DNA from 3 places in the Zafaria sp. Z1313 genome. Region 1 is predicted to be linked to each of the others. Evidence: riboswitches for the same ligand, from Rfam matches in the RefSeq annotation. Region 1 holds a riboswitch; each other region holds the start of a gene.
The links. A riboswitch is a leader RNA that binds a small molecule or an ion and turns the genes downstream of it on or off. The one in region 1 is predicted to bind S-adenosylmethionine.
Positions count from the first base shown of each region.

Region 2: another riboswitch for S-adenosylmethionine. It lies ahead of ACQ3I4_RS15005 (hypothetical protein); the one in region 1 lies ahead of ACQ3I4_RS04775 (methylenetetrahydrofolate reductase).
Region 3: another riboswitch for S-adenosylmethionine. It lies ahead of ACQ3I4_RS09925 (ABC transporter ATP-binding protein); the one in region 1 lies ahead of ACQ3I4_RS04775 (methylenetetrahydrofolate reductase).

Region 1 is NZ_JBNWUK010000003.1:3,262-12,556, forward strand. Features, by position in the region: gene ACQ3I4_RS04760 (MFS transporter) at 1-135, shown strand, start outside; gene ACQ3I4_RS04765 (hypothetical protein) at 71-1,063, opposite strand; gene ACQ3I4_RS04770 (helicase HerA-like domain-containing protein) at 1,073-2,755, opposite strand; SAM riboswitch class I at 2,947-3,039, shown strand; gene ACQ3I4_RS04775 (methylenetetrahydrofolate reductase) at 3,107-4,015, shown strand; gene metE (5-methyltetrahydropteroyltriglutamate--homocysteine S-methyltransferase) at 4,040-6,406, shown strand; gene ACQ3I4_RS04785 (O-acetylhomoserine aminocarboxypropyltransferase/cysteine synthase family protein) at 6,403-7,719, shown strand; gene ACQ3I4_RS04790 (cystathionine gamma-synthase) at 7,719-8,912, shown strand; gene ACQ3I4_RS04795 (amino acid ABC transporter ATP-binding protein) at 8,909-9,295, opposite strand, start outside.
Region 2 is NZ_JBNWUK010000022.1:20,816-30,110, forward strand. Features, by position in the region: gene ACQ3I4_RS14965 (dihydrodipicolinate synthase family protein) at 1-593, shown strand, start outside; gene ACQ3I4_RS14970 (aldo/keto reductase) at 661-1,686, shown strand; gene ACQ3I4_RS14975 (RNA polymerase sigma factor) at 1,884-2,450, shown strand; gene ACQ3I4_RS14980 (methylated-DNA--[protein]-cysteine S-methyltransferase) at 2,447-3,103, shown strand; gene ACQ3I4_RS14985 (DNA-3-methyladenine glycosylase 2) at 3,100-4,026, shown strand; gene ACQ3I4_RS14990 (siderophore-interacting protein) at 4,031-4,867, opposite strand; gene ACQ3I4_RS14995 (GTP-binding protein) at 5,154-5,879, shown strand; partial or broken gene ykgO (type B 50S ribosomal protein L36) at 5,876-5,998, shown strand; SAM riboswitch class IV at 6,070-6,188, shown strand; gene ACQ3I4_RS15005 (hypothetical protein) at 6,202-6,663, shown strand; gene ACQ3I4_RS15010 (acyl-CoA thioesterase) at 6,671-7,135, opposite strand; gene ACQ3I4_RS15015 (App1 family protein) at 7,132-8,244, opposite strand; gene ACQ3I4_RS15020 (pyridoxamine 5'-phosphate oxidase family protein) at 8,353-8,793, shown strand; gene ACQ3I4_RS15025 (acyl-CoA dehydrogenase family protein) at 8,801-9,295, opposite strand, start outside.
Region 3 is NZ_JBNWUK010000008.1:92,866-102,160, reverse strand. Features, by position in the region: gene ACQ3I4_RS09945 (methionine ABC transporter permease) at 1-436, opposite strand, end outside; gene ACQ3I4_RS09940 (methionine ABC transporter ATP-binding protein) at 429-1,253, opposite strand; gene ACQ3I4_RS09935 (LLM class flavin-dependent oxidoreductase) at 1,250-2,671, opposite strand; gene ACQ3I4_RS09930 (acyl-CoA dehydrogenase family protein) at 2,790-4,106, opposite strand; SAM riboswitch class I at 4,112-4,208, opposite strand; SAM riboswitch class I at 4,439-4,529, shown strand; gene ACQ3I4_RS09925 (ABC transporter ATP-binding protein) at 4,535-5,410, shown strand; gene ACQ3I4_RS09920 (aliphatic sulfonate ABC transporter substrate-binding protein) at 5,532-6,596, shown strand; gene ACQ3I4_RS09915 (ABC transporter permease) at 6,596-7,462, shown strand; gene ACQ3I4_RS09910 (acetate--CoA ligase) at 7,619-9,295, shown strand, end outside.

The DNA of each region.
Region 1 (9,295 bases):
ATGCGGACGACGCCGGGGCCCGGTCCCGCGGGGACGTCCCCCGTGGACGGATCGGCCGAGGGGCGACCGGCTACTGGTCGACCGGCTGCGGGACGACCCGCAGGGAATCAGTCCCCACGGACAACGACGCCGTGAAGCCGAAGCCGGCCTCCACGCTGCGCTCCTCCTTGAGGCCCGTCATGAGGTCCTGCTCGACGAGCGTGATGCGCGTGCCGACCTCGAGCGGGTTCAGCACCCAGCCGCCCTCGTGCGCCGCGACCTCGACCTTGGGATAGCCCACGATGTCCCAGTTGATCGTGGAGGCCTCGACGCGCGCGTTCGTGTCGTAGCTGAGCGGGCAGGCCGCCGGCTTGAGCACCTGCTGCTCGGCGCAGCGGTCCAGATAGGCCTTGAGCTCGGCCGAGATGTCGTCCGTGAGCGCCTGCGTGGGGCGCGTGACGAGGCCGAGGGGCGTCCGCACGCCCGACGGCGAGTTCACGATCCGGCGTTCCTCCGCGGCCTCGAAGTACTTCTCCTCGTAGCTGGCGGTGACGACGGCGGGCAGCAGGACGGGGAGGTCCTGGGCGCCGTCGGCGAGCGGGGAGGCGAGGCCGTTGACCGTGAACTCATTGGTGGTGTCGGCGGTGACGCGCAGGACCTGGGGGCCGGGGGAGACGAGCCGCCACCGGTCGAAGAAGAGCCATTCCGTCCCGGCGTGCTCGAGGCGGAACTGCGTCTGGTAGCGCCGGCCGTCCACGGAGTAGGCCGTGGTCACGGTCGCGTCGCCGCCCGCGGCGCGCTCGAGCGATTCGACCTCGAAGTCCTCGATCGCGGACGTCGCGGCGCGGAGCCCGTCGCCGTCCACGAGCAGGGCGTTGCCGTCCGGCGAGCCGGTGCCGAGCATCCCGAGCGCGAGTGCGCCCTCGCCGGCCTGCAGGTGCCCGAAGTAGTCCATGACGACCCGCTGCGGGCCGAACACGCGCTGGTTGACCTGCGTGATGGCGACCCCGACGCCGACGGCCACGATCATCACGGCCGAGAGCCATGCGGCGACGACCTTGACGAGGGGGGATCCGGAATTCACACCTCCACGTTACCGGCGGCGGCGCTTGGTGCCGAACATGCCGCGCATGAACTCCTTGCCGAGGGCCCCGGCGGCCTGCAGCGCGAAGTCCATGACGGGGTTCTGTTCCGGGACCCGGGAGGGCGCCGGGGCAGGGGCGGGAGCAGGCTTCGGGGACGACGACGGGGCCCGGCCTGGCGTCGTCGGCGGCAGCGTGCTGGGACGGCCCAGGATCTCCTCCTCGATGCGCCGGGCCTCGGCGTCGATGTCCGCCTGGCTCTGCCCGCGTCCCGGGACGTGCCCCGCGACCGAGCCGCCGGTGGCCGGTGAGGAGGGCTCCGGCGTCGTACCAGGGGTCCCGGCCGCGCCCTTGAGCTTCTCGAAGGCCGACTCGCGGTCCACGGGCGTGCCGTAGACCTGCAGGAGGGCCGACTCCGCGACGACGCGCTCGACGACGGAGGCCTCCGACGCGCCCATCGTGGAGCGCGGGGACCACATCCGCGTCCACGCGACCGGGGTCGGTGCGCCCTTCTCGTTCATGACCGTCACGATCGCCTCGCCCGTGCCCGCCTGCGTGAGCGCCGCGCTGAGGTCGTAGTCGCTCACGGGGAACGTCGAGACGGTCGCCTTGAGGGCCTTGGCGTCGTCCGGCGTGAAGGCGCGCAAGGCGTGCTGCACGCGGTTCGCGAGCTGGCCCAGGACGTCGGCCGGGACGTCCTTCGGCGTCTGCGTCACGAAGAACACGCCCACGCCCTTGGACCGGATCAGGCGCACCGTCGTCGTGATGGATTCGAGGAAGGCCTTGGACGCGCCGCGGAAGAGCAAGTGGGCCTCGTCGAGGAAGAAGACGAGCTTGGGCTTCTCCGGATCGCCGACCTCCGGGAGCTCGGCGAAGAGGTCCGCGAGGAGCCACATGAGGAAGGTGGAGAACACGAGCGGCTTCTGCAGGAGCGTCGGCAGCTCGAGGCAGGAGATCACGCCGCGGCCGTCGGGGGCCGTGCGCAGCAGCTCCGCCGTGTCGAACTCGGGCTCGCCGAAGAAGCGGTCCAGGCCCTGGGCCTCGAGCGTGACGAGCTCGCGCAGGATCACGCCCGCCGTGGCCTTGGAGAGCCCGCCGAGCTCGGCCAGCTCCGCCTTGCCCGCATCCGAGGTCAAGTGCTGGACGACGGCGCGGAGGTCCTTGAGGTCGTAGAGCTCCAGCTCCTTCTGGTCCGCGTAGTGGAAGACGAGCTGGAGGCTCGACTCCTGGGTCTCGTTCAGGTCCATGACGCGGGACAGGAGCAGCGGCCCGAACGCCGAGACCGTGGCGCGCACCGGCACGCCGGTGCCGTCGCCGCCGAGCGCGTAGTACTCCACCGGGAAGTCCGCGGGCGACCAGTCCATGCCCACGCCCGCCGTGCGGGCCAGGAGCTTCTCGCCGCCGGCACCGGGGGTGGACAGGCCCGTGAGGTCCCCTTTCACATCCGCGAGGAACACGGGGACCCCGTTCTCGCTGAGCTGCTCGGCCATGACCTGCAGGGTGATGGTCTTGCCCGTGCCGGTCGCCCCGGCCACGAGGCCGTGCCGGTTCATCATCCCGAGCGGCAGGCGGACCTGCGCCTCGGGGTGGACCGCGCCGTCCACGACCGCGGCGCCGAGGCCCATGGAGGGGCCCTCGAAGACGTATCCGTTCCTGATGAGTTCGACGTGCTCCGCCGGAGTTCGCTTAGCCATGCCCCACAGACTACTTCCCCCACGCTCCCCGTCACACGCGCGTCATGTGACCCGGATCCGCCGGGGATGACGCGCCGACGGCCCGGCCCGCGCGGGCCGGGTCGTCACATCCGGACACATGCGGGACTGTGAAGCGCCCGCCGCGGCCGTGCTTGCCGCCCGGGGCACCGTGTGCCTTAGATGAATGCACCAACCCATCAAGAGCGGCCGAGAGATCTGGATCGACGACGCCGCAGCAACCACCCGGAGTCCCGGAACGGTGCTACCGCCAGAAGCGATGGAGACGCATCCACGTCCCGGCCGTCCGCCGGGAGCCGCGGTGCACTCCCTTGCATACCGCGAGGAGGAACCATGTCCGAACCCCTGACGGCCAGTCCGCCGTCGTTGTCCTACGAGCTCTACCCGCCGCGGGACGCCGCGAGCCGCGAGACGGTCCTGGAGGCCGTCGAGGCGCTGCGCGCCACGGCCCCCGACTACGTCTCGGTGACGTACAACGGCACCGCCGAGCGCCGCGCCGCCTCGGTCGAGCTCATCACCCACCTGATCGAGAACACACGGCTGCGGCCCCTGGCCCACTTGACGTGCGTCGGGGAGACGCGGGCCTCGCTCGACGCGCTCGTCAGCCGGCTCGTGGGGCTCGGCGTCCGCGGCGTCCTGGCCCTGCGCGGGGACCTGCCCGCCGATCCGGGCGGGGACCGCGGCGAGCTGCCGTTCGCCCGCTACCTCGTGGAGCTCATCCGGCAGGTCGAGGACCGCCGCTCCGCGACGCTCGCGGCCGGCCGCCTGGCCATCGGCGTCGCCGCCTACCCCACGCGCCACCCCGAGTCGCCCTCGTTCCAGCACGACGTCGAGGTGCTCCTGTCCAAGGAGCGCTCCGGGGCGAACTTCGCGATCACGCAGATCTACTTCGAGCCCGCGCAGTACGCGGGGCTCGTCGCGGCCGCCCGGGCCGCGGGCGTGACGATCCCGATCGTGCCGGGCATCATGCCGGTCAACAGCGTGCGGCGCCTCCTGCGCCTCTCCGCGCTCGCCGGCGTCGCACCCGACGCGGCCCTGCTGTCCCGCCTCGAGGGGGCCCGGAGCGACGCCGAGCGGCGTGCGATCGGCGTCCAGGCGGCCGCCGCCCTCGCCCGCGCCGCGTTCGACGACGGGGCCCCCGGACTACACCTGTACACCTTCAACGACCCCCTCGGCTCGCTTGACGTCGTCCACGAGCTCGGGCTCGCCGGCGCCGGCCGGGCCCTCGCCCCCGCACTCTGACCCAACCCCACCCAGGAGGACACCATGACCACCACCCCCCGCTTCCCCGAAGCCACCATCCTCGGCTACCCCCGCATCGGCCCCGCCCGCGAGCTCAAGAAGGCCGTCGAGGCCCATTGGGCCGGCCGCCTCGACGAGGCCGGGCTGGACGCGGCCGCCGAACGGCTGCAGGAGGACACCGTCGCGCGGCTCGTCGAGCTCGGCCTGGACGCGCAGGACTCCTCGATCCCGGCCGACTTCGCCCTCTACGACCAGGTCCTCGACACGACCGCGGCCCTCGGCGCCCTGCCGCGCCGCTTCGCCGACCTCGCCGCCTCCGACGGTTCGGTGGACACGGCCGGCTACTTCACCCTGGCCCGGGGCGACGCCGAGCGGGCACCGCTCGAGCTGACCAAGTGGTTCGACACGAACTACCACTACCTCGTCCCCGAGATCGGACCGGACACCGCGTTCGCGCCGCTCGCCCACCGCCTGAGCTCGACCATCGCGCGCCACGCGGCCGCCGGTTCCGTGCTGCGCCCGGTCCTCGTGGGCCCCGTGACCTACCTCCTGCTGTCCAAGCCGGAGGACGGCGCGCCGGAGGGCTTCGACCCCCTGGACCGGCTCGACGACGCCGTGGCCGCCTACCGCGGGATCCTCGCCGGCCTCGCCGCTGCCGGCGCCGAGTGGGTCCAGCTCGACGAGCCGGCGCTCTCGACCGACCGCGGCGGCGCCCTCGCCGTTCCGGGAGGGGCGCTCGAGCGCGCCTACCGCGCGCTGGCCGCGGACGACGCCGGGGCCCGGCCCGCGCTGTTCGTCACCACGGGCTACGGCACGGCAGGGGACCCGCAGGCGCCGGGGCGCGCCCTGCGCGTGCTCGCCGAGGCGGGCGTCGAGGCGGTGCACGCCGACCTCGTCCGCGGGGCGCGGCCGGCCGGGGCCGAGCTGGCCGCGCTGGGCGGCACGCGCTTCGTCGCCGGGATCGTCGACGGGCGCAACGTGTGGCGCAACGATCTCGCGGCGTCCCTGACCCTGCTCGAGGAGCTCTCGGGCGCGGCGGGCGGGGCCTCCGTCGCGACGTCGACCTCGCTCTTCCACGTCCCGCACGACGTCTTCGCCGAGGAGTCCCTGCCCGCGCACCTGCCGTCCTGGCTCGCGTTCGCGGACCAGAAGGTCGCCGAGGTGCGGACCCTCGCCGCGGGCCTGGCCTCCGGGCCCGCCGGCGTGGAGCGCGAGATCGCCGAGGCGTCGGCCGCGATCGCCTCCCGCGCCGCGTTCGAGGGCGTGCGCCGTGAGGAGGTGCGGTCCCGGACATCGGCGCTGACCGCCGCCGACGTGGAGCGCGCACCCGCCGAGGAACGGGCCGAGGCGCAGCGCCGCCGGCTCGGCCTGCCCGTGTTGCCGACCACCACGATCGGTTCCTTCCCGCAGACGGGCGAGGTGCGCAAGGCGCGCGCCGACGTCCGCGCCGGGCGGATCGACGAGGCCGCCTACGACGGCTTCCTGCGGGCCGAGATCGCCCGCGTCGTGGCGCTGCAGGAGGAGCTCGGGCTCGACGTGCTCGTCCACGGGGAGCCGGAGCGCAACGACATGGTGCAGTACTTCGCGGAGAACTTCGACGGCTTCGCGGCGACGACCCATGGCTGGGTGCAGTCCTACGGATCGCGCTGTACTCGGCCGTCGATCCTCTGGGGCGACGTCTCCCGCCCCGAGGCGTTCACGGTGCCGTGGACGAGCTACGCGCAGTCGCTCACCGCGAAGCCGCTCAAGGGCATGCTGACCGGTCCCGTGACGATCCTCGCGTGGTCGTTCGTCCGCGACGACCAGCCGCTGCGCGAGACGGCGAACCAGGTGGCCCTGGCCCTGCGCGACGAGATCGCCGACCTCGAGTCCGCCGGCACCGCGATCATCCAGGTCGACGAGCCGGCACTGCGCGAGCTGCTCCCGCTGCGCGCCGCGGACCAGGAGGACTACCTCGCGTGGTCCGTCGGCGCGTTCCGCCTCGCCACCTCGGGCGTCCGCCCGGACACCCAGATCCACACGCACCTCTGCTACTCGGAGTTCGGGGAGGTCATCCGCGGGATCGACGGCCTGAACGCCGACGTGACGAGCATCGAGGCCGCCCGCTCCCGCATGGAGGTCGTCGCCGACCTGGCCGGCTTCGGCTACTCCCGCGGGATCGGCCCGGGCGTGTACGACATCCACTCCCCGCGCGTTCCCTCCGTCGAGGAGGTCACGGGCCTCATCGAGACCGCGCTCGCGAGCGTCCCGGCGGGCCAGCTGTGGATCAACCCGGACTGCGGGCTGAAGACCCGCGGCTACGAGGAGACGACGGCGTCGCTGCGCCACCTCGTCGAGGCGGCCGCGGCCGCGCGCACCGGGCTGCTCGCCGGTGCGGGGACGCCACGATGAGCAGCACCACCCAGATCCACGCCGGCTACGCGCCGGCGGGGCCGCACTACCCGGTCGCCGTGCCGATCCACCAGAGCGCGGCCTACGAGTTCCAGGACTACGCGAGCGCGCGCGCCATGTTCGCCCTGACGCGCCCGGGCTTCACCTACACGCGCACGGGCAACCCGACCGTGGCCGTGCTCGAGGAGCGCGTCGCCGCGCTCGAGGGCGGCCTGGGCGCGGTGGCGACGGCGAGCGGGCAGTCCGCCGTCGCCACGGCCCTGTTGGCGCTCCTCGGCGCCGGGGAGGGCGGCGGGCGCGTCGCGGCGTCGTCCCAGCTCTACGGGGGGACGGTGGACCTGCTCACGGATACCTTCGCCGACTTCGGCTACGGCGTGGACTTCGTGGACCAGGACGACCCGGCGGCGTGGGCGGCGGCGATCGGGCCCGGGACCCGGGCCGTGCTGCTCGAGTCCATCACGAACCCGCTCGCGACCCTGCCGGACCTGCCGGCGATCGCGCGCACGGCCCACGCCGCCGGGGTGCCCGTGGTCGTGGACAACACGCTCGCCACCCCCGCCCTCTACCGGCCGTTCGAGCACGGGGCCGACGTCGTCGTGCACTCGGCGACGAAGTTCCTCGGCGGCCACGGGACCACCCTCGCGGGCGTCCTTGTGGACGGCGGGACGTTCGACTTCGCCGCCGATCCGGTCAAGTGGTCGCGGATCGTGGGCCCGCGGAGCCGCTACGGCGGGGCGAGCCTCTGGGAACGGCACGGCCGCGGCGCGTACCTGGCCTATGCGCGCAGCAAGTACCTGCACGACCTCGGCCCCGCGTTGGCCCCCTCGGCCGCCGCCGAGATCCTGCGCGGGACGGAGACGCTGCGGTTGCGGGTCGAGCGCCACGGGCGGAACGCCGTGGACGTCGCCCGCTTCCTCGACGCGCACCCCGCCGTCGCCCGCGTCCACCACCCCTCGGTGCCCGGGCACCCGGGGGAGGGGATCGCGGCGCGCGACTTCCCGGACGGCACGGGCTCCGTGTTCTCGTTCGACCTCGCGGTGGACCCCGAGCGGGACCCCGGGGCGGTGGCGCGCTTCATCGACGCGCTGCGGCTCTTCAAGCTCGTCGCCAACCTCGGGGACACGCGCTCGCTCGTGGCCCACCCGGCGGCGATGACGCATTGCCGGCTCACGCCGGCGCAGCGGGCCGCGGCCGGGATCGGCGAGGCGACGATCCGGCTCTCGGTGGGCCTCGAGGAGCCGGCGGACCTGACCGCCGACCTCGCGCAGGCCTTCGCCGCGGCGGGGCTCGTCGCCGAGGGGAGCGTGGCCTGATGGGCGCCTACCGGGGCTTCAACACGACGGCGATCCACGCCGGGCAGGAACCGGACCCGCTGACGGGGGCGGTCATCCCGCCGATCTACCAGACCTCCACGTTCGTCCAGGACGGGATCAACGTCCTGCGCGGGGGCCACGAGTACTCGCGCGGCTCGAACCCGACGCGGGCCGGCTTCGAGGCGCAGCTCGCCGCGCTCGAGGGCGGCGTCGCGGGCTTCGCGTTCGCCTCGGGGATCGCCGCGGAGGACGCCCTCCTGCGGGCGCTGCTCGCCCCGGGCGACCACATCGTCCTGGGTGCCGACGGCTACGGCGGGACCAACCGGCTCATCAACCGGCTGCACGGCAAGTGGGGCGTGGGGAACACCCCCGTGCCGATCACCGACGCGGCGGCGGTGCGCTCCGCCGTCGTTCCGGGGAAGACGGCGCTGCTGTGGCTCGAGACGCCGTCGAACCCCCTCCTGGGGATCGCGGACGTGCGCGCCTGGGCGCGGATCGCGCACGACGCCGGGGCCCTCCTTGTCGTGGACAACACCTTCGCCTCGCCCTACCTGCAGCGGCCCCTTCAGCTCGGGGCCGACCTCGTGGTGCACTCGACCACGAAGTACATCGGCGGGCACTCGGACGTCCTGGGGGGCGCGGTCGTGGCCTCCGGGGGCGCGTGGCGCGGGGAGGCGCTCGCCGAGGCGATCGGCTTCCAGCAGTTCGCCGGCGGGGCCGTCGCGGGGCCGCAGGACGCCTACCTCGCCGCGCGCGGCCTCAAGACCCTGGGGCTGCGGATGGAACGGCACGGGGCCAACGCGCTCGAGCTCGCCCGCTGGCTACGGGAGCGGCCCGGGGTCGCCGAGGTGCTGTATCCGGGGTTGGAGGAGCACCCGGGGCACGCGCTCGCCGCGGAGCAGATGGACGGCTTCGGCGGGATCGTCTCGCTGCGCTTCGGCCACGAGCGCGCGGCCCGGGCGTTCGCCGAGTCCACGCGGCTCTTCGCGCTCTCGGTCAGCCTCGGCGGGGTCGAATCGCTCGCCTGCTACTGCTCGGAGATGACGCACGCGAGCGTCAAGGACACCCCGCTCGCCGTGCCGACGGACCTCGTCCGGCTCTCCGTCGGGGTCGAGGACGTGCGGGATCTGCGGGCCGACCTTGAGCAGGCGCTCGCCGTCGTCGTGCGGCTGCCGCAGCCGGCGCGGGTCTAGAACGGATTCAGGAGGCGGTGCACGAACTGGCGCGTGCGCTCGGCCCGGGGAGCGCGCAGCACCTGGTCCGGGTGCCCGCGCTCGACGACGACCCCGCCGTCCATGAAGACGACCTCGTGGGCGACCTCGCGGGCGAACGCGAGCTCGTGCGTGACCATGACCATGGTCCAGCCCTCGGAGGCGAGCTCCTTGATCACGGTGAGCACGTCGCCGACGAGCTCGGGGTCCAGGGCGGACGTCGGCTCGTCGAAGAGCAGGAGCGAGGGCTTGAGCGCGAGCGCCCGGACGATCCCGACGCGCTGCTGCTGCCCTCCCGAGAGCTCGTGCGGGTACTGCTCGGCCTTCGCCTCGAGCCCCACGCGGGCCAGGAGCGTCCGCGCCTC
Region 2 (9,295 bases), on a different contig from region 1:
TCTCGACGGTCTCCTACGTGCCGCTGAACGACGACGAGGTCGCCAACCAGTGCCGACTCGTCGCCTCGGCCGTGGACCTGCCGATCTGCCTCTACTCCAACCCGGGGACGACGGCGTACGCGTTCCCCCTCGGCGTCTCCGCGGAGCTCTCCCGCGTCCCCGGGATCGCGGCCCTGAAGGAGTCCGCGGCGGACACCGCTGGATTCCGGGAACGCTACGATCGCCTGCGCGGGCTGCGCGCCGGGAGCCCCGAGGACTTCAGCCACGGGATGAGCGGCGACGCCCTCATCGCGGAGGCCGGGTTCGCAGCGGACGCCTGGCACAGCGGCCCCGCCTCGCTGCTGCCGCACCACTTCGCCGCCCTGCGCCGGGCGGTCGTCGCCGGCGACGCGGCCGGGACCGGCCGGCTCCACGCGGAGCTCTCGCCGTTGCTGCATGCCTTCACGGGACTGCGCAAGCTCAGCAACCTCTATGCGCTGGCCCGCGCGACGGGGGTCGACGCCGGCGAGCCCCGCCTGCCGCTCCTGCCGATCCCCGGGAGCAGCCAGCGCGAGCTCTCCCGCCTCATCGACACCCTTGCCGAACCCCTCTAGCGTGTTGCGCCCCGAAGCCCCCTCACACGAGGTGTAGGCGGACCGGGATTCGTGCTAGACAAGAGGCATGACACAGCGAGTCCTCGGTGACGCCACCGTGCGCCCGATCGGTTTGGGGTGCATGAACCTCAGCCACGGATATTCCAACTTCCCCTCCCCGCGGGACGGCGCCCACCTGCTCCGCGAGGCCCTCGACGCCGGGATCGACCACCTCGACACGGCGACGCTCTACGGCGGCGGCCGCAACGAGGAGCTCGTCGGCGCGGCCGTGGCCGACCGCTGCCGCGAGTTCTTCCTCGCCAGCAAGTGCGGCCTGGAACTCTCGGGCGGAAAGGCGCGCATCGACGGCCGCCCGCAGACCATCCGCCGGCAGGCCGAGGAGTCCCTGAGCAATCTGCGCACCGACTTCATCGACCTCTACTACCTGCACCGGCTCGACCCGGACGTGCCCATCGAGGACAGCGTCGGCGCGATGTCGGAGCTCGTCCAGGAGGGCATGATCGGCGCGATCGGCCTCTCGGAGGTCTCCGTCGCGACGCTGCGCCGCGCCCACGGGGTCCACCCGATCGCCGCCGTGCAGAACGAGTACTCGCTCTGGACGCGCAATCCCGAGCTCGGCATGCTCGACGCCTGCCGCGAGCTCGGCACGACCTTCGTGGCGTTCAGCCCGCTCGGCCGGGCCTTCCTGACGGGGACCCTCACGGACCCCGCCGCGCTGCCGCCCGGGGACATGCGCCACCACATGCCGCGCTTCTCCGCCGAGAACTACCCCCGCAACCTGGCGCTGCTCGACGGCGTGCGGGCCGTCGCGGACCGCGTCGGCGCCTCGCTCGCGCAGATCGCCCTGGCCTGGGTCGTGGCACAGGGCGAACACGTCGTGGCGATCCCCGGCACCACGAGCCTGGAGCACCTCCGGGAGAACCTCGGCGCCGAGGAAGTCGTCCTGGACGCCGCCACGCTCGCGGAGCTGGACGCCCTCGTCAACCAGGACACAGTCCACGGTCACCGCTACAACGCCGCCCAGCAGGCCACGATCGACTCGGAGGACTTCCCGTCCGCGCAGGACCCGGCCGGTGCCGCCCGGGCCGGCTGACGCGGGCTCGCAGGGCCGGTTGACGTGGACGCGCGCTGGCCGGTTGACGTGGGCTCACCCTGGCCGGCTGACGTGGACGCGCCCTGGCCGGCTGACGTGAGGCCGGCCGGACCGGACCACGTGGCCCCTACCGGCCCGGAGGCCGGCGCGAGGGACCCCGACCTCACGTTCCGCGGACTCCGCGCGTCTACCCGGTGATGGACACCCACCAGCCCTTTGACCACCTCGTGAAGGCCTACGGCCCGATGGTGCTGCGCGTCTGCCGCGCTGTCCTCGGCCCCCACGCCGATGCCGAGGACGCATGGCAGGAGACCTTCCTGTCCGCCCTCCGCGCCTACCCCGGCCTGCCGGCCGACGCCAACGTGGAGGCCTGGCTCGTCACAATCGCGCACCGCAAGGCCATCGACGCCGTCCGCGCGACGGCGCGGCGCCCCGTCCCGGCGGAGGTGCTCCCGGAGCGGCACTCCACGCTCGGGATCGCCACCGATCCGGACGAGGGTCTGTGGAGGGCGCTCGCGGGCCTGCCGCCCAAGCAGCGCGCCGCCGTCGCCTACCACCACGTCGCCGGGTTGCCGCACCGCGAGGTCGCGGACATCCTCGGTGGCACGCCGGAAGCCGCCCGCCGGGCATGTGCCGACGGCGTCGCCAAGCTGCGCGCGGCGCTCTCCTCCAACGCGGCCAACTCGGCCAACGGGTCCACCGTGGTCAGCGGGGCCAGCGCGTCCACCGAACCCACCGAGTCCCCGAAAGGAGCCGCACGATGAACACCGGATCCCGCTCCCACGACGCCGACCGGCAGCCCGATCTCCCCGGGGGGTTTCCATCCGGCCTGCTCCCCGGGCTCGGGGCCGGCCCCGCGGTCCTCGCCGCCCTGGGCGACCGGCTGGCAGCGCGTGCCGAGTCCGAAGGCCTCCTCGACGCCTCCTACCGCACCGTCGATTCCCCGTTCGGCCCGCTGCTGCTCGCGGCGACGGAGCGCGGCCTGGTCCGCGTCGCGTTCGCCGCCGAGGGGCACGAGGCGGTGCTCGGGGACCTCGCGGCCCGGCTGGGTCCGCGGATCCTGGCTGGCGGCACGCGGCTCGACACGGCGGCCCGCCAGCTCGAGGAGTACTTCGCCGGCCGGCGGCGCGGCTTCGAGCTGCCGCTGGACCGCGCGCTCTCGAGCGGCTACCGGCGCGAGGTCCACGAATACCTGCCGCACATCGGCTACGGCAGCACGGCGAGCTACGCGGAGATCGCCCGGGCGACGGGCCGTCCGCGGGCCGTGCGGGCGGTCGGCACGGCGTGCGCCACCAACCCGCTGCCGCTTGTGGTCCCGTGCCACCGCGTCCTGCGCAGCGACGGCACCCTGGGCGGCTACCTCGGCGGCCCCGAGGCAAAGGCCGCGCTGCTGGAGCTCGAGCGGGCGGCCGCGTGAGCGCTGCCGCGCAGTCCGTCCGGCTCGAGCTCGAGCCGGGCCCGGGCGGGCTGGATCCGCTCCACGTGCTCGCGGTGCTGCGCGCCCACGCGGTGCCGGGCGTCGAGCTGGCCTCCGGGACGGACCCGGACGACGCCGGGGCCACCTTCCGCCGCCTCGTCCCCTGTTCCACGGCTTATGTCGAGGCGACGTTGCGCTTCACGCGGGAGCTGGTCCTCGTCGACGCCCGGGGGCCCGGCACCCCGACGGCTGGCGGGGATCCGGACTGGGCGGACGAGCTGGCCTCCCGGATCCGCGCCTGGCTGGACCTCGACGCGGACCTGGGCCCCGTCGTCGGACACTTGCGGCGCGATCCCGCGCTGGCCCCGCTCGTCGCGGCCCGGCCCTCGCTGCGCCGCGTGGGGTTCCTCGATCCCGTCGAAGCGCTCGCGACGACGATCCTGGGCCAGCAGGTCTCGCTCGCCGCGTGCCGGACGTTCTCGGGCCGGCTCGTGCAGGCCTTCGGCCGCGACGGGCCCGGCGGGCTGCGGATCTTCCCGGACGCGGCCGAGCTGGCGGAGACGGACCCCGGGCACTTGCACACCGCCGTCGGCATCACGGGGCAGCGGGCCCTGACCCTGCACGCGGCGATGGCGGCCCTCGCCGCGGCGATGCCGGTAGCGGGCCTGGATCCCCGCGGCGGCCCCGGGTTCCCGCTGGCCCGCGCGGAACTGCTCGGCCTGCGCGGGATCGGCCCGTGGACCGCGGACTACCTGGCCGTGCGGGCCGGCTTCGACCCCGACGCGTTCACGCCCGGGGACCTCGTCCTCCGCCGGGCCCTGGGACGCGTCGATGCGCGCGCGGCCGAGGAGCGCTCGCACGCCTGGAGCCCGTACCGCGCCTACGCGCTGTTCCACTGCTGGGCGGCTCAGCTGCCCGGATAGGCGCCTACTCCGGGAAGATCTGCCCGATCGGCTCGCGCTTCTCGGCCTGGAAGGTGTCCTCCGCGCGGCCGTGGGCCCAGTAGGCGGAGAGCGACATCCGCTGGCGCGGGACCCCGCGCTCGTCCGCGAGGTAGCGGCGCAGGGCCTTGATCATCTCCCGCTCGCCGTGCCCGAAGACCTGGACGTCGCCGTCGAGCCACTGCCCCGCCATGACGGCCGCGGCCAGCCGCGTCGTCTCGGGGCTGAACGTGCCGCCGCGGTGCAGCCAGCGCAGCTCGATGCCCGCCGGGGCGGAGAGCTCGAGCTCGTCGGCGGCAGAGGCCACCTCGAGGTAGGCGATGCCGCGGGCGTCCGGCCCCATGGCCTCGAGCGCGGAGGCGATCGCGGGCAGGGCCGACTCGTCTCCGGCCAACAGGTGCCAACCGGCCGCCGGGTCCGGGGAGTACATCCCACCCGGGCCGTTGAAGCAGAGCTTGTCGCCGGGCTGCGCGGCGGCCGCCCACGGACCGGCGATGCCCTCGTCCCCGTGGACGACGAAGTCGATCTGCAGCGTCCCGGCGTCCGGGTCGACGGAGCGGACGGTGTAGGTGCGGCGCACGGGCATCTGCTCGGGCTCCAGCCGGGAGCGGAGCTCGTCGAGGTCGTACGGGGGCTCGAGGCCGAGCGCGGGATCGGCGAAGAGCAGCTTGACGTACTTGTCCGTGGCGTCCTTGTCCTGGTAGCCGGCGAAGCCCTCGCCGCCGAGGGTCAAGCGCACCATGTGCTCGGAGAGCCGCTCGGTGGCGAGGACCTCGAGGACGGTCTGGGGGCGCTGCGGACGCGGGGCGGGGGAAACGCTCATGCTGAGGACACACTCCTTCGGGCCGGCCGCGGGCCGGCGGTTGCCTTTTGTCCACCCAATCCCACGAATCCCGTCAATGCAAACGCCCCCGCCCCGGACGGCGTCCCGGACGGACTCCAGGCGGCTTGCATCTTGAGAATGATTCTCAATAGACTGGCCGCGTGAGCCTCCATCTCCTCTCCTCCCTCGACTTCCACTGCCGCGACCAGGCGCTCACCCGCCTCCGCGCCGACCACCCCGACGCGGTCGTCGTGGTGCACGACCTGCTCGAAGGCGAACGGGTACTATGCCGCACGGACATCCCCGGGCGCTCGCCCTGGCCGTGGACCCCGCATCCGTCGAGGACCAGCTCTGGGACCGCCACACGCTCTGGGAATCCGGGCTCAGCAGCCTGCCCGCCGACGACCGCACGGCCGGCGAGTTCCTGATCGAGGCGTTCGCGCAGTGCCGCGAGGTGCTCCTCGTCGAGGGCCTCTTCGCCCACCTCCTCGGCGGCGGCTCCGCGGGCTGCCAGTCCGGTGGGGCGGGGTTCGTCCAGGCATGCAGCTCATCGCCGAGATCGCCCCCACGGGCCCGCCTGCTCCACGCCGAACTCGGGCCGGGCACGGAGCCGCCCACGCCTGGCTCCCGGGGACCCTTCGGCACGGTGGAGCTCCGCGCCGGGCGGCCTCTGCAGGCGAACCGCTTCCGCGCGACCCTGCCCCGGATCGCCGAAGGCGTCGCCTGGCTGCGCGGCGACGTCTGGCTCGCCGACTCCCCGACCGCGCGGCTCGGCGTGACCGGGATCGGACCCCGCGTCTGGATGGAGCACCTCGGCACGTGGGGCCGGCGGGCGGCCGGGACCCGGCTCCTGATGACCGGCCCGGACATGGCCGGTGCCGCCGAGGAGGCCGCCGCGGCCCTCGCCGCCTGCGAACTCACCGACGCGGAGCTGTCCCGCGCCGGGACCACCGGGGCGCCGCACGGCGCTCCGTCCGAGAACGGCAGCACGATCCCAGGAGGAACCCCATGAAGGTCCGCAACTCGCTCCGCGCCCTCAAGTAGCAGCCCGGCGCGCAAGTGGTGCGCCGCCGCGGCCGCACGTTCGTCATCAACAAGGCCAATCCGCGGCTCAAGGCGCGCCAGGGCTGACCGTCCCGGTCCGGTGCGGTCCGGTGCGTTGCTTGCCGAAGCGTCGCACCGGGCCGCTAGGATGGAGGCAGCTTCACGAGATGCGGCCACACGCAGGGCTCCGACCCGGCCGCGCACCAACCCCATGCTTCACGGGTGGTTCGGATGACGAAGCGGTCCGGTGCAATACCGCTCCGGGCAAGAGCAACGGAAGGCACACCTTCATGAACGCACCCGACGGCAGCTGTCGCAGCTACCGCGACGGACACGACATCTACCCGCTCCGCCTGGCCCGCGCCCGGAAGGACCCCACCGCGTGGCAACCGGCCCACGTCACGGCGTTCCTTCCCGGTTTCCGGGTGGCCGTGATGACGGCCGGTCTGAAGGTCGCACGCTACACGGCCCATGACGTGGCCGAGATCGTCCGGCTCCTGAACCTGGCCGGCCAACGGCTCGACCACCGCGTGCGCTGGGCTTCCGAGCCGTTCGAGACGCTGTGGTGGCATTGCGCCTGGAACGAGGCGGCCCGGATCCTCGGCGTCCCGGAGGACCCCGGCGTCGGGGCCGGCCGCCGCTACTTCAGCCTCTCCAGCGACGAGCTGGCCCCGTGCGATCTGGAGCACGATCCGGAACTCGGCCTGCGGTTCGTCGAGGTCACGGCGGGCCTGCTGCACAGCGGGGCCTGAGCCGCCCTCAGCGGAACAGCGGCTCTCCAAGGAACCCGGCGAGCGCCTCGCGGTGCTCGGCCGGGATGCGCAGCAGTCGCTGTTCCGCAGTGGAGAAGAACGCCAGGGTCGTGATCGCGCGCACGCAGACGCCGCCGTCGACGGGATCGTGGAACTCGTAGGCGATGTCGAACGAGGCGGGCTTGACCGAGCTGATCCAGACGTCGACCCGGGCCGGGACGTTGCGGTAGTCCAGCGGGGCCACGTAGCGGACCCGGTGCTCGACGACGAGCGTCTGCGTGTCGGCCGGAACGGTGGAGAACAGCTCGACGACGGGCTCGGCGCCGGGCTTGCCCGTCCCGCCCGGCACGCCGAAGGCCGCGATCCGCGCCTCCTCCATCATGCGGACCAGGTTGACGTTGTTGATGTGGCCGTAGGCGTCCATGTCGCCCCACCGCATCGGCACGCCGACGCTCAGGCGGCGCCCGCTCACGGCGTCTTCCGCGGCAGGACGGGCATCGCCGAGGTGGGCGGCCCCGCGACACGTTCGGGTTCCAGCAGCCCCAGCCGCTCGAGGCCCTCGCAGATCCCGGCACCGTCCGGCGCGTACACCCACGGCGTCCCCGGGGTGGAGTCCATGGTGCCCATCGAGCGGCCGCCGGCCAGGACGGCTTCCGACGGCGTGAGCTGGCGGATCGCGATCGCCCGCACCTGCCCGGGGTGGCGGCGGGCGAACTCGGCGTAGATCTCCGGATCGTGCTGTCCGTCGTCGCCGACCAGGAGCCAGCTGATGTGCGGGAACTGGGCAGCCAGGCGGCGCAGCTGGTCCACCTTGTGCTGCTGCCCCGAGCGGAACCAGCGCCCCTCGGTCGGCCCCCAGTCCGTCAGCAGGAGCGCTCCGGCCGGGTAGAGGTTGCGGGAGAGGAAGCGGGTGAGGGTCGGGGCCACGTTCCAGGCGCCCGTCGAGAGGTAGAGCACCGGGGATCCCGGGCGGGTGCGCATGAGCCGCTCCATCATCACGGCCATGCCGGGCGTCGCGACGCGCGCGTGCTCGCTGAGCACAAAGGAGTTCCACGCGGCCAGCAGCGGGCGCGGGAGGGCGGTGACGACGACGGTGTCGTCGATGTCGGAGACGACCCCGAAGTCGATCGAGCGGTCGACGACGAACACGGACACGTCCGCGGGTTCCGAGGACTCGCTGCGCAGGGTCACCGCGTGCCAGCCGGGCGCCAGGTCCACCGTGATCTTGACGTCGAGGACGCCTCCGCGGTCGGCGTCGACGCGGAAGGTCCGCCCGCCGATCTCCGCGACGACCTCGGCGTGCGGGATGGGCGGGGAGATGAAGTTCCTCCAGCCGCGGACGCCGTCGGAGACGACCTTGGACTTGGGCAGGCCGTTCGTGAACGCGCCGGGCCGGGCCAGGACGATACGTGCGAAGACCCGCACCCAGCCGTCGGCCCCGCTGACGCCGTAGCCGCGGAAGGGCAGGACGGTGGCCACGAGTCCGCGGCTCCGGCCGCCTCGCTCGCGGAACGCGTGCCATCCGTCTTCAAGGCGGACCCCCAGGTGGCGGGCGTGCTTCACGGTGTTCGGTGCTGCCATGGCCCCAGTCTTTCACGCACGCGGCCGTGGGGCCGTCACCGCGCGGCGGCGGAAACGGGCACCGAAAACCCCTCGCATTCTTCTACATTCTGTAGAACAATGGGCGGCATGATGTTTGAACACGAGGACGGCCAGCCCGTCATGATCCTGGACACCGAGCAGTGCTGGACGCTGCTGGGACGCACCCACCATGGCCGGATCGCGCTCAGCGTCGCGGGCAACGTGGACATCGTCCCGGTCAACCACGCGGCCCACGAGGGGAAGCTCTACTTCCGCACGGCCCCCGGGAACAAGCTGGCCGGGCTCACCATCAACCCGACGGTCGCGTTCGAGTCGGACGGCATCCTGAGCGACCAGGCCTGGTCCGTCGTCGTCCGCGGCACGGCCCGGGTCCTGGAGACCGAGGCGGAGATCGAGCTCGCCCGCGCCGCCGGCGTCCGCCCCTGGGTCCAGACCCTCAAGGACACGTGGGTGGAGATCACCCCGCGCGAAGTCACGGGCCGCCACTTCCTCCTCGGCAACCAGCCGGAACAGCTCGACGAGTCCTGACCCCGCCCTAGCGGAACGCCGCGTGGCCCGTGAGCCGCTGGCCGAGGATGAGCAGGTGCACTTCGTCGGTGCCCTCGTAGGTGCGCACCGACTCGAGGTTGTTGGCGTGGCGCAGCGGCGAGTGCTCGAGCGTGATCCCGTTGCCGCCGAGGATCGTGCGCGCCTCGCGGGCGATCGCGATGGCCTCGCGGCAGTTGTTGAGCTTGCCGACGCTGATCTGCTGCGGCGAGAGCGTGCCCGCGTCCTTCATGCGCCCCAGATGCAGCGCCAGGAGGAAGCCCTTGTTGATCTCGAGCGCCATGTCCACGAGCTTGGCCTGCGTCAACTGGTAGGCGGCGAGCGGCCGCCCGAACTGCATCCGCCGTTGCGCGTAGTCCAGCGCGGCCTCGAAGCTGTCCCGCGCCGCGCCCATGGCCCCCCAGGCGATCCCGTAGCGGGCCTCGTTCAGGCACGTGAACGGGCCCTTGAGCCCCAGCGCCCCGGGCAGCACCGCGTCGGCGGG
Region 3 (9,295 bases), on a different contig from region 1:
CCATCGCCCGCGCGGCCTCGACGACGCCCGTGCCCAGGTGGGTGAGGTTCTGCTCCACGAAACGGGCGAAGTACGGGATCGCGTTGATCGTCAGGGGGACGATCACCGCCGCCGTGCCGATCGTGGTGCCGACGATGAAGCGGGTGACCGGGATGATCGCGATGAGCAGGATGAGGAACGGGAAGGAGCGCATGGTGTTCACGAGCCCGTCGACGATCCGGTGCAGGCGCGGCCGGGGCTTGAGCCCGTGGGGGGACATCGAGTAGAGCCAGATCCCCAGCGGGGTGCCGAAGAGGACGGCGAGGGGGATCGAGACGAGCAGCATGGCGAACGTCTGGCCCATCGCGACGCCGATCTCGGGCAGGAGCTCGACGATGCGGGAGAGGTCGATCCCGGTGGTGTTGGCCGTCGCGGCGGCGAGGACGGGGCTAGGCATGGGAGAGCTCCTCGGTGGCGTTCGGTCCGGCGGCGCGCTGCGCAGCATTCCCGCGCGGGGCGCGGTCCAGCTGGATGTCGTCGGAGATCAGGTAGCGGCCGATCGCGGTGGCCGGCTCGAAGCCGGGCCGCTCCAGCTCGGCCAGGTCGAAGCGCTCCACGAGCCGCCCGTCCTCCATCACCGCGACGTTGTCCGCGATGGCCTTGATGACGTTCATCTCGTGGGTGACGATCACGGTGGTGATGCCGAGCTGCGCGTTGATGTCGGAGAGGTACTGCAGCACGGAGGCGGTGGTGCGGGGGTCGACGGCGGAGGTCGGCTCGTCGCAGAGCAGCACCTTCGGCTCGGTGGCCAGGGCGCGGGCGATCGCGACGCGCTGCTTCTGGCCGCCGGAGAGCCGGGCCGGGTAGGAGCCCGCCTTGTCGGCGATGTCCACGATCGCGAGGGCCTCCTGGGCGCGGCGCGTGCGCTCCTTCTTGCCCACTCCGGCGAACTTCAGGCCCAGCTCCACGTTCTGCAGGGCGGTGCGGTTGTTCAGCAGGTTGAAGTGCTGGAAGATCATGCCGATCTGGTGCCGTGCGCGGCGCAGCTCCTCGTCCCCCAGCGCGGTCAGTTCCGTCCCGTCGACGACGACCCGACCGGAGGTGGGCCGTTCGAGCAGGTTGATGTTGCGCAGCAGCGTGGACTTGCCGGCGCCGGAGAAGCCGATGATCCCCTGGATGGATCCTCGGGGGATCTCGAGGGAGACGCGGTCGACGGCGGTGAAGTCGGCGTCGCCGGTCGTGAAGACCGTGGAGACGTCGTGGAGGCTGATCATCGGGTGCTCCTTGACTGATCGGGGGACGCCGCGGCGGGCGCGAGGCGGTACCTGGCTCCCCGGTGGGTGTCCTTGAGGCGGTCGCCGGCACCGAAGAGCTTGTTGCGCAACGTGCCGGGGGCGTATTCGGTGGGGTAGGCGCCGCGGGCCTGCAGCTCGGGCACCACGAACTCGACGACGTCCTCGAAGCTGCCGGGCGTGATCGCGTAGGCGAGGTTGAAGCCGTCGACGTCGGTCTCGTCGACCCAGGAGATCAGCTCCTCGGCCACCGAGGCCCCGGAGCCGACGATCCGCGGACCCATGCCGCCGATCCCGGCGAACGCCGCGAGGTCGCGGACCGTCCACGCGCTGCCGTCGTCCTTGCGCGCCTGCTGGAAGTTCGCGACGGCGGACTGGATCGCGTTCGACTCCACGTCCCCGATCGGGGAATCCAGCTCGTAGCGGGACAAATCGATCCCGAGCCAGCCGGAGAGCAGGACGAGGGCCCCCTCGTCGGAGGCGTAGGACTGGTACTCGTCGTGCTTGGCCCGGGCCTCGGCGTCCGTGGCGGCGGTGATGACGGTGAGCATCGTGTAGATCCGCACGTCGTGGCGGTCCCTGCCCGCGGCCTCGACGGCGTCGCGGATGCGGGCCACGGAGGCGCGCAGCAGCTCCTTGGTGGGCGCCCCCACGAAGACGGCCTCGGCGTTTCCGGCCGCGAACCCGATGCCCCGCGGGGAGGCCCCGGCCTGGTAGACGACGGGGACGCGCTGCGGGCTCGGCTCGGTGATCGCGATGCCCGGGACCTTGAAGAAGCGGCCCTCGTGCCGGATCGGATGGACCTTGGAGGGATCCGTGAAGACGCCCGCCGCGCGGTCGCGGACCACGGCGTCGTCCTCCCACGAGCCCTCGAGCAGCTTGTAGACGACCTCGAGGTACTCGTCCGCGTGGTCGTAGCGGGCATCGTGCTCGAGCTGGTCCTCCTGGCCCATGTTGCGCGCGGCCGAGGGCAGGTAGCCGGTGACGACGTTCCATCCCACGCGGCCGCCCGTGAGGTGGTCCAGTGTCGCGAGCCGGCGGGAGAACGGGTACGGGTGCTCGTAGGCGGTGCCCGCGGTGACGCCGAAGCCGAGGTGCTCGGTGACGAGGGCCATCGCGGAGACCAGCAGGAACGGGTCGTTGACGGGGACCTGCGTGCCCTGCCGCAGCGCCGCCTCGTCCGAGGCCCCGTAGACGTCGTAGGTGCCCAGGACGTCCGCGATGAACACACCGTCGAAGAGGCCCTTCTCCAGGGTCTTGGCGAGGTCTGCCCAGTAGCGCAGGGTGTTGTACTCGGCCGAGCGGTCCTGCGGGTGGCGCCACAGGCCCGGGGACTGGTGGCCCACGCAGTTCATGTCGAAGGCGTTGAAGCGGACGTGTCGGCGTTGCGGAATGCTCATGGGGTCCTCCTGGACGGGTCCGTCCCGGCGGTGCCGGACGGGACGGGTTCTGCGGACGGGGGCGCCGACGGGGCGGCGCGGAGGGCCGCGGGCGGCGCTGACGGTGGCATGCGGCGTCCTACGCGTAGCGGACCGGGACGTCGCCGACGGACTCGAACCACGCCGGCGCGGTGCCGTTGACCTCGTAGTCCCCGACGATGCGGGCCTTGTAGATGGCGGGATTGTGGGTGGCGATGGTCCGGGCGTTGCGCCAGTGCCGGTCCAGGTTGCAGCCGGCGGCCGTCGAGGACGCGCCGAGCCCGTCGAAGAGCTTGGACGCCGAGGACAGGACGATCGGCTGGACCACGGTCTGGGCCCGATCCGCGACGAGCTCGCAGACCGCGAAGCGCTCCTCGGGGCGCAGCCCCGGATCGGCGAGGACGGCCTCGACCTCCTGGACGGCGGCGACGACGACGGAGTCCACGGCGAAAGCGTTCGCCGAGATCTCCCCGATCACCTGCAGGACCTGCGGCTCCCGCCGCGGCGGCACGCCCGTCCCCGTGCTGAACGCGCGCGTGCGGGCCTGCACGGCCGAGCGGGCGTCGGCGAGCGCGGCGCGGCAGATGCCGGCCTGGACGGCGAGCAGGACCAGCTGGAACACGGCGGACTCGGGGTGGGCGGCCAGGTCCTCGGGGCCGAGCAGGGTGTCGACGGGGACGTCCTCGAAGTGGGTCGAGCCGGTGCCCGTGAGCTGCTGGCCGAAGCCGTCCCAGTCGTCGAAGATCTTCACGCCCGAGTGCTGGGTCGAGACGATCCCGACGTGCCGCCCCTCCGCGGACGGATGCGAGGCGGCGACGGCGACCCAGTCGGCGAAGATCGTTCCGGTGCAGTAGTACTTCTTCCCGCTGATCCGCAGCCGCCCCTCGCCGGCCTCGGCGAAGACGGTGTTGTGCCCGCCGAGGGGGTTGCCGCCGCGCTCGGTGTAGGCGTTGCCGACGAGCTGGCCGGCCGTGAAGCGCGCGAACCAGCGCTCCCTCACGGCCTCGTCGGGATGCTTCAGGACGAGCTCGGTGAAGCCGATGTGCGCGCGCAGCAGGTGCGCGACCTGGGAGTCGGCCTCCGCGAGCTCGATCAGCAGGCGGAACGTGTCCGTCAGCGAGGCCCCGTGGCCGCCGTGCTCCCGCGGGACGCGCAAGGCGCCGAAGCGGGCCCGGTTGAGCCAGCCCACCTGCTCGAATGGCAGGATGCGCTGGGCGTCCCGCTGGGCGGCTCCCGCGGCGATCTCCGCGAACACGGGGCGGAACTGCGCCGCGAGCTCCTCGTAGGCCTCCCCCACGGGGACGCCCGGCGTGAGCTTGAGCAGGTGGCGCGGTTGCGGCGCGGATTCGTCGACGGGCAGGCCCTCGGCGACGTGGACGGTGTCGAAGGCGTCGGTGGTCCCGGGCAAAGAAGTCATGGCGATCTCCATCGGTCCTGGCGGTAGCACCTTCCTCCCGTTCCCGGGAAGGGGTTGCTGCGGCGTCACGGAGCCAGATCTCTCGGCCGCTCTGGATGGTTTGTTGCGTCCATTCTGGACACGATCGCGGCCCGGACGCGAACGCGACGGCCTCCGGACCGGCCCGCCCGGGGCGCCGAGCACGGCGAACGGATCGAACATCAGGGCGGGGAAACCGCCAAACAACGCGGATTCTTCACCGACCGACCTCCTCGGACGGACCCCGCGAAACAATTCGCAACGAAGACGCCATTCTTTGCCGCGCCGCCGTCATGTGACGTTCACTGGAAGGGCAACCATCCAGAGCGGCCGAGAGATCTGGCTCGACGACGCCGCAGCAACCACCCCGACCGGGACCGGTGCTACCGCCAGGACCGATGGAGATGATCATGACCGCTGCACCCGCCCCCACGACCGCCGGGCCCGCACGCCTTGTGGCGCCGGAGTCCCCGGGCCCGACCGGACGCCCCGGGACGCCTCGGACCGCCGCCGGGGCCGCGCTGCCCGTCGCCTTCGAGGCCCTCACCCGCTCGTTCGGCTCCGGCGACTCCGCGCGCACGGTCCTGGCCGGCATCGACTTCGAGGTCGCCGCGGGCGAGGTCCTGGCGATCCTCGGCCCCTCCGGCTGCGGCAAGTCGACCCTGCTGCGCGCCGTCGCCGGGCTCGACGCTCCCACCTCCGGGCGCGTGGCGATCGGCACGGAGCCGGTCAACGGCCTCGACGAGCGCACCGCCGTCGCCTTCCAGGAACCCCGGCTCCTGCCGTGGCAGTCGGTCCGCGCCAACGTCGAGCTCGGGCTGCCGCGCGGCACGTCGAAGGCGGAGGCCGCCCAGCGCGTCGACGAACTGCTCGAGCTCGTCGAGCTCGGACCCTACGCCGGCCACCGTCCGCGCGAGATCTCCGGGGGCATGGCGCAGCGCACCTCGCTGGCCCGCGCGCTCGCCCGCCGCCCCGGCGTCCTGCTCCTCGACGAGCCGTTCGGCGCCCTCGACGCCCTGACCCGGCTCAAGATGCAGGACCTGCTCCTGGACATCCACCGCGCCCACCCGGCCACCGTCCTGCTCGTCACCCACGACGTCGACGAGGCCCTCCAGCTGGCCGACCGGATCCTGGTGCTCGGCCCCACCGGGAGCGGCCAGGGAGCGGGAATCGCCCAGGTCCTCGAGGTCCCCGGCGAGCGCCCGCGGGACCGCGCCTCGGCCGAGCTCGCCGCGCTGCGCTCCTCCCTCCTGGAGACGCTCGGCGTCGACCCGCACCGCCGCTGAACCACACCCGCACGACTTCCGGCCCCGCGCCGCGCCCGAGCCGGGCGGCCCCGGGAAGCCGGGCCCCGGCGTCGTTCCCTGGACGCCGCCCGCCATCACCACCACAGCAAAGGACCGTTCCATGACCCGCACCGCTTCCGCCCACCTGTCCCGCCGCCGCCTCCTGGGCCTCGGCACCGCCGGCGCCGCCGCCGTCCTGCTCGCCGCCTGCGCCGGCGAGGGATCCGGGCAGGCCGGGGCCGCCACGGCCGCCGGCGACGCCGCGGGATCCGGCGCCACCACCCTGAACATCGACTTCGCCACCTACAACCCGCTGAGCCTGGTCATCAAGGAGAAGGGCTGGCTGGAAGCCACGCTCGCCGACCGCGGCGTCACCGTGAACTGGATCCAGTCCGCCGGCTCGAACAAGGCCAACGAGGCGCTGCGCGCCGGCGCGGTCGACGTCGGCTCGACCGCAGGCTCCGCCGCCCTCCTGGCCCGCGCCAACGGTTCGCCGATCAAGGTCGTCAGCCTCTACTCGCAGCCGGAATGGGCCGCGCTCGTCGTCCCCTCCGGATCGCCCATCACCTCCGTGGAGGAGCTCAAGGGCAAGCAGATCGCCGCCACCAAGGGCACCGACCCCTACTTCTTCCTCGTCCAGGCGCTCGAGGAGGCCGGGCTGTCCATCAACGACGTCACGGTGCAGAACCTGCAGCACGCCGACGGACGCGCCGCCCTCGAGAACGGCTCCGTGGACGCGTGGGCCGGGCTCGACCCGATCATGGCGGGGGCCGAGGAGGCCGGCGCGACGCTGCTCTACCGCAACCTCGACTTCAACACCTACGGATTCCTCAACGCCACCGAGGAGTTCCTGGAGGCCTCCCCCGAGCTCGCGCAGGCCGTCGTCGACGCCTACGAGAAGGCCCGCGGATGGGCCGCCGAGAACCCGGAGGAGACGGCCTCCATCCTCGCCGGCGTCGCCGGGCTGGACCAGGCCGTCGCGGACAAGGTCATCCTCGAGCGCTCCAACCTCGACGTCGACCCCGTACCCGGCGAGGCCCAGGTCACCGTCCTCACGGCGATCGCCCCGACCCTCGTGGACACGGGCGACGTCAAGACCCAGGCCGACGTCGACGAGGCCATCGCGAGCATCGTCGAGGCGTCCTTCGCCGGGAAGGCCGACGCCTCCACCATCAAGGAGGCGTGATGGCGTTCGGCCCCAACACGAGCGCCGTCGCCGAGGAGGCGATCGCCCGCGGCACGGCCGGGGGATCCGCCGGCACCGGGAGTTCCGGCCCGCGGCGTGGCACGGCCGGCGGGAAGCGGCGCGGGCGGCGCGTGCTGCTCGGCGCCGTCGTCCCGCTGCTCCTGCTGGCGCTGTGGCAGGCGTCGAGCACGCTCGGCTGGGTGAGCGAGAACCGCCTGCCGGCCCCGTTGTCCGTGCTCTCGGCCGGCGTGGACCTGGCCGAGCGCGGCGAGCTGTGGACGCACATCGGCATCTCCGTGCAGCGCGTCCTGCTGGGCTTCGGCATCGGCGCCGCGCTGGGCCTGGCCGTCGGCTCGCTCGTCGGGCTCTCGCGGCGGGCCGACGCGCTCCTGGGACCCACGATCGGGGCGTTCCGCGCCGTGCCGTCCCTGGCCTGGGTGCCTCTGTTGATCCTGTGGCTGAAGATCGGCGAGGACTCGAAGGTCACGCTCATCGCGATCGGCGCGTTCTTCCCGATCTTCACCACGATCTACCTGGCCCTGCGGCACGTGGACAAGAACCTCGTCGAGGCCGCCCGCGCGTTCGGCCTCAAGGGGCTTCGCCTGCTGACCACCGTGCAGCTACCGGCCGTGGTGCCCGCGATCTTCTCCGGCCTGCGGCTGGCCCTGGCGCAGGCCTGGCTGTTCCTCGTGGCGGCGGAGCTCATCGCCTCCTCCATGGGGCTGGGCTTCCTGCTCACGGACTCGCAGAACAACGGGCGCACCGACCGGCTCCTGCTGGCCATCATCCTGCTCGCCGTGATCGGCAAGGCCACCGACGCGCTGCTGGGCATCGCGGAGCGCAAGGCCGTCGCCCGCTGGGCCTGACGCCCTCGGAAACTTCCCACGTCCAGCGGCCCGGGCCGGCTAAATCCCGGCGTGTCGGCGCGACACGCCGGGGCCGGCCCGCGAGAACCGGGAACCTTTCCCACCGCGGCACCCGAACCCGCGCCTACGCCACCGCCAGAACCGATGGAGATGATCATGACCTCGTCCGCGACCACCGCCACAGCCGCCGCCCCTGCCCCGGCCCTGCCCGCCATCCCGCCCGCCCGGACGGACGCGGAGGCGGCCGAACACGCGTGGACCGAGGCCCAACGCCTCGCCTTCTGGGAACAGGCCGCCCACCGGCTCGAGTGGGCCGAGCCCTGGCACACGGTCCACTCCTCCACGGGCACGGACGCCGCGAAGCGCCGCGGCCCGGAGCTGCGCTGGTTCGACGGCGGCAAGCTCAACGCGGCCGTGAACTGCGCCGACCGGCACGTCGCGGCCGGCCGCGGGGACAAGGTCGCCCTGCACTTCGAGGGCGAACCCGGCGACCGCCGCACCGTGACGTACCGCGAGCTGGCGGAACTCGTCGCCCAGGCCGCGAACGCCCTGACGTCGCTCGGCATCGCGAAGGGCGACCGCGTGGTGATCTACCTGCCCGTGCTCGTCGAGACCGTCGTGATCACGCTCGCGTGCGCCCGGATCGGGGCCGTCCACTCGCTCGTCTTCGGCGGTTTCTCGGCCGAGGCGCTGCGCTTCCGCGTCGAGGACACGGGCGCCAAGCTCCTCGTCACCACGGACGGGCAGTACCGCCGGGGCGCCGCCGTGCCGGTCAAGGCCAACGCGGACGCCGCCGTCGCGGGCGAGAACAACATCGAGCACGTCCTGGTCGTGAACCGCACGGGCCTGGAGATCGACTGGACCGAGGGCCGGGACCTGTGGTGGCACGACGTCGTCGACGCCCAGCCCCGCACCCACGCCGCGGAGGCCTTCGACGCCGAGACCCCGCTGTTCATCATGTACACCTCCGGCACCACGGGGAAGCCGAAGGGCCTCGTGCACACCACGGGCGGCTACCTCGTCCAGGCGTCGTGGAGCCACGAGTTCCTGTTCTCCCATCCGGACCCGGAGCGCCGGGCGGAGGACGTCCACTGGTGCACGGCGGACCTGGCCTGGGTCACGGCGCACACCTACGAGCTCTACGGTCCGCTGTCCAACGGGGTCACGCAGGTGATCTACGAGGGCGTGCCGAACGCGCCGCACCCGGGCCGGCACTTCGAGATCATCGAGCGCTACGGGGTGACGAGCTACTACACAGCGCCGACCCTGGTGCGCTCGCTCATGGGCTGGTTCCCGGACGGCATCCCGGCCCACCACGACCTGTCCTCGATCCGCCTGGCCGGGACGGTGGGCGAGGCGGTGAACCCGGAGGCGTGGCGCTGGCTGCGCACGCAGGTGGGCCGCGATGCGCTGGCCGCCGGGGATCCGGACGCGGGGATCCCCATGGTGGACACGTGGTGGCAGTCTGAGTCCGGCGCCACGGTGCTCTCCCCCCGGCCCACGGACGCCGCGTTCAAGCCGGGTTCCGCCACGCGCGCGCTGCCCGGCGTCGCGACGGACATCGTGGACGAATCCGGCACCCGCACCGCGCCCGGCCGGCAGGGGAACATCGTGCTCACGCGCACCGGGCCGGCCATGGCCCGGACCGTGTGGGGCAATCCCGAGCGCTACTACACCTCCTACTGGGAACAATACGCGGAGCAGGGCTGGTTCCTGGCCGGGGACGGCGCGCGGTTCGACGACGATGGCGACACCTGGATCCTGGGCCGCACCGACGACGCGCTGAACGTCTCGGGGCACCTGCTGTCGACGATCGAGATCGAGTCGGCGCTG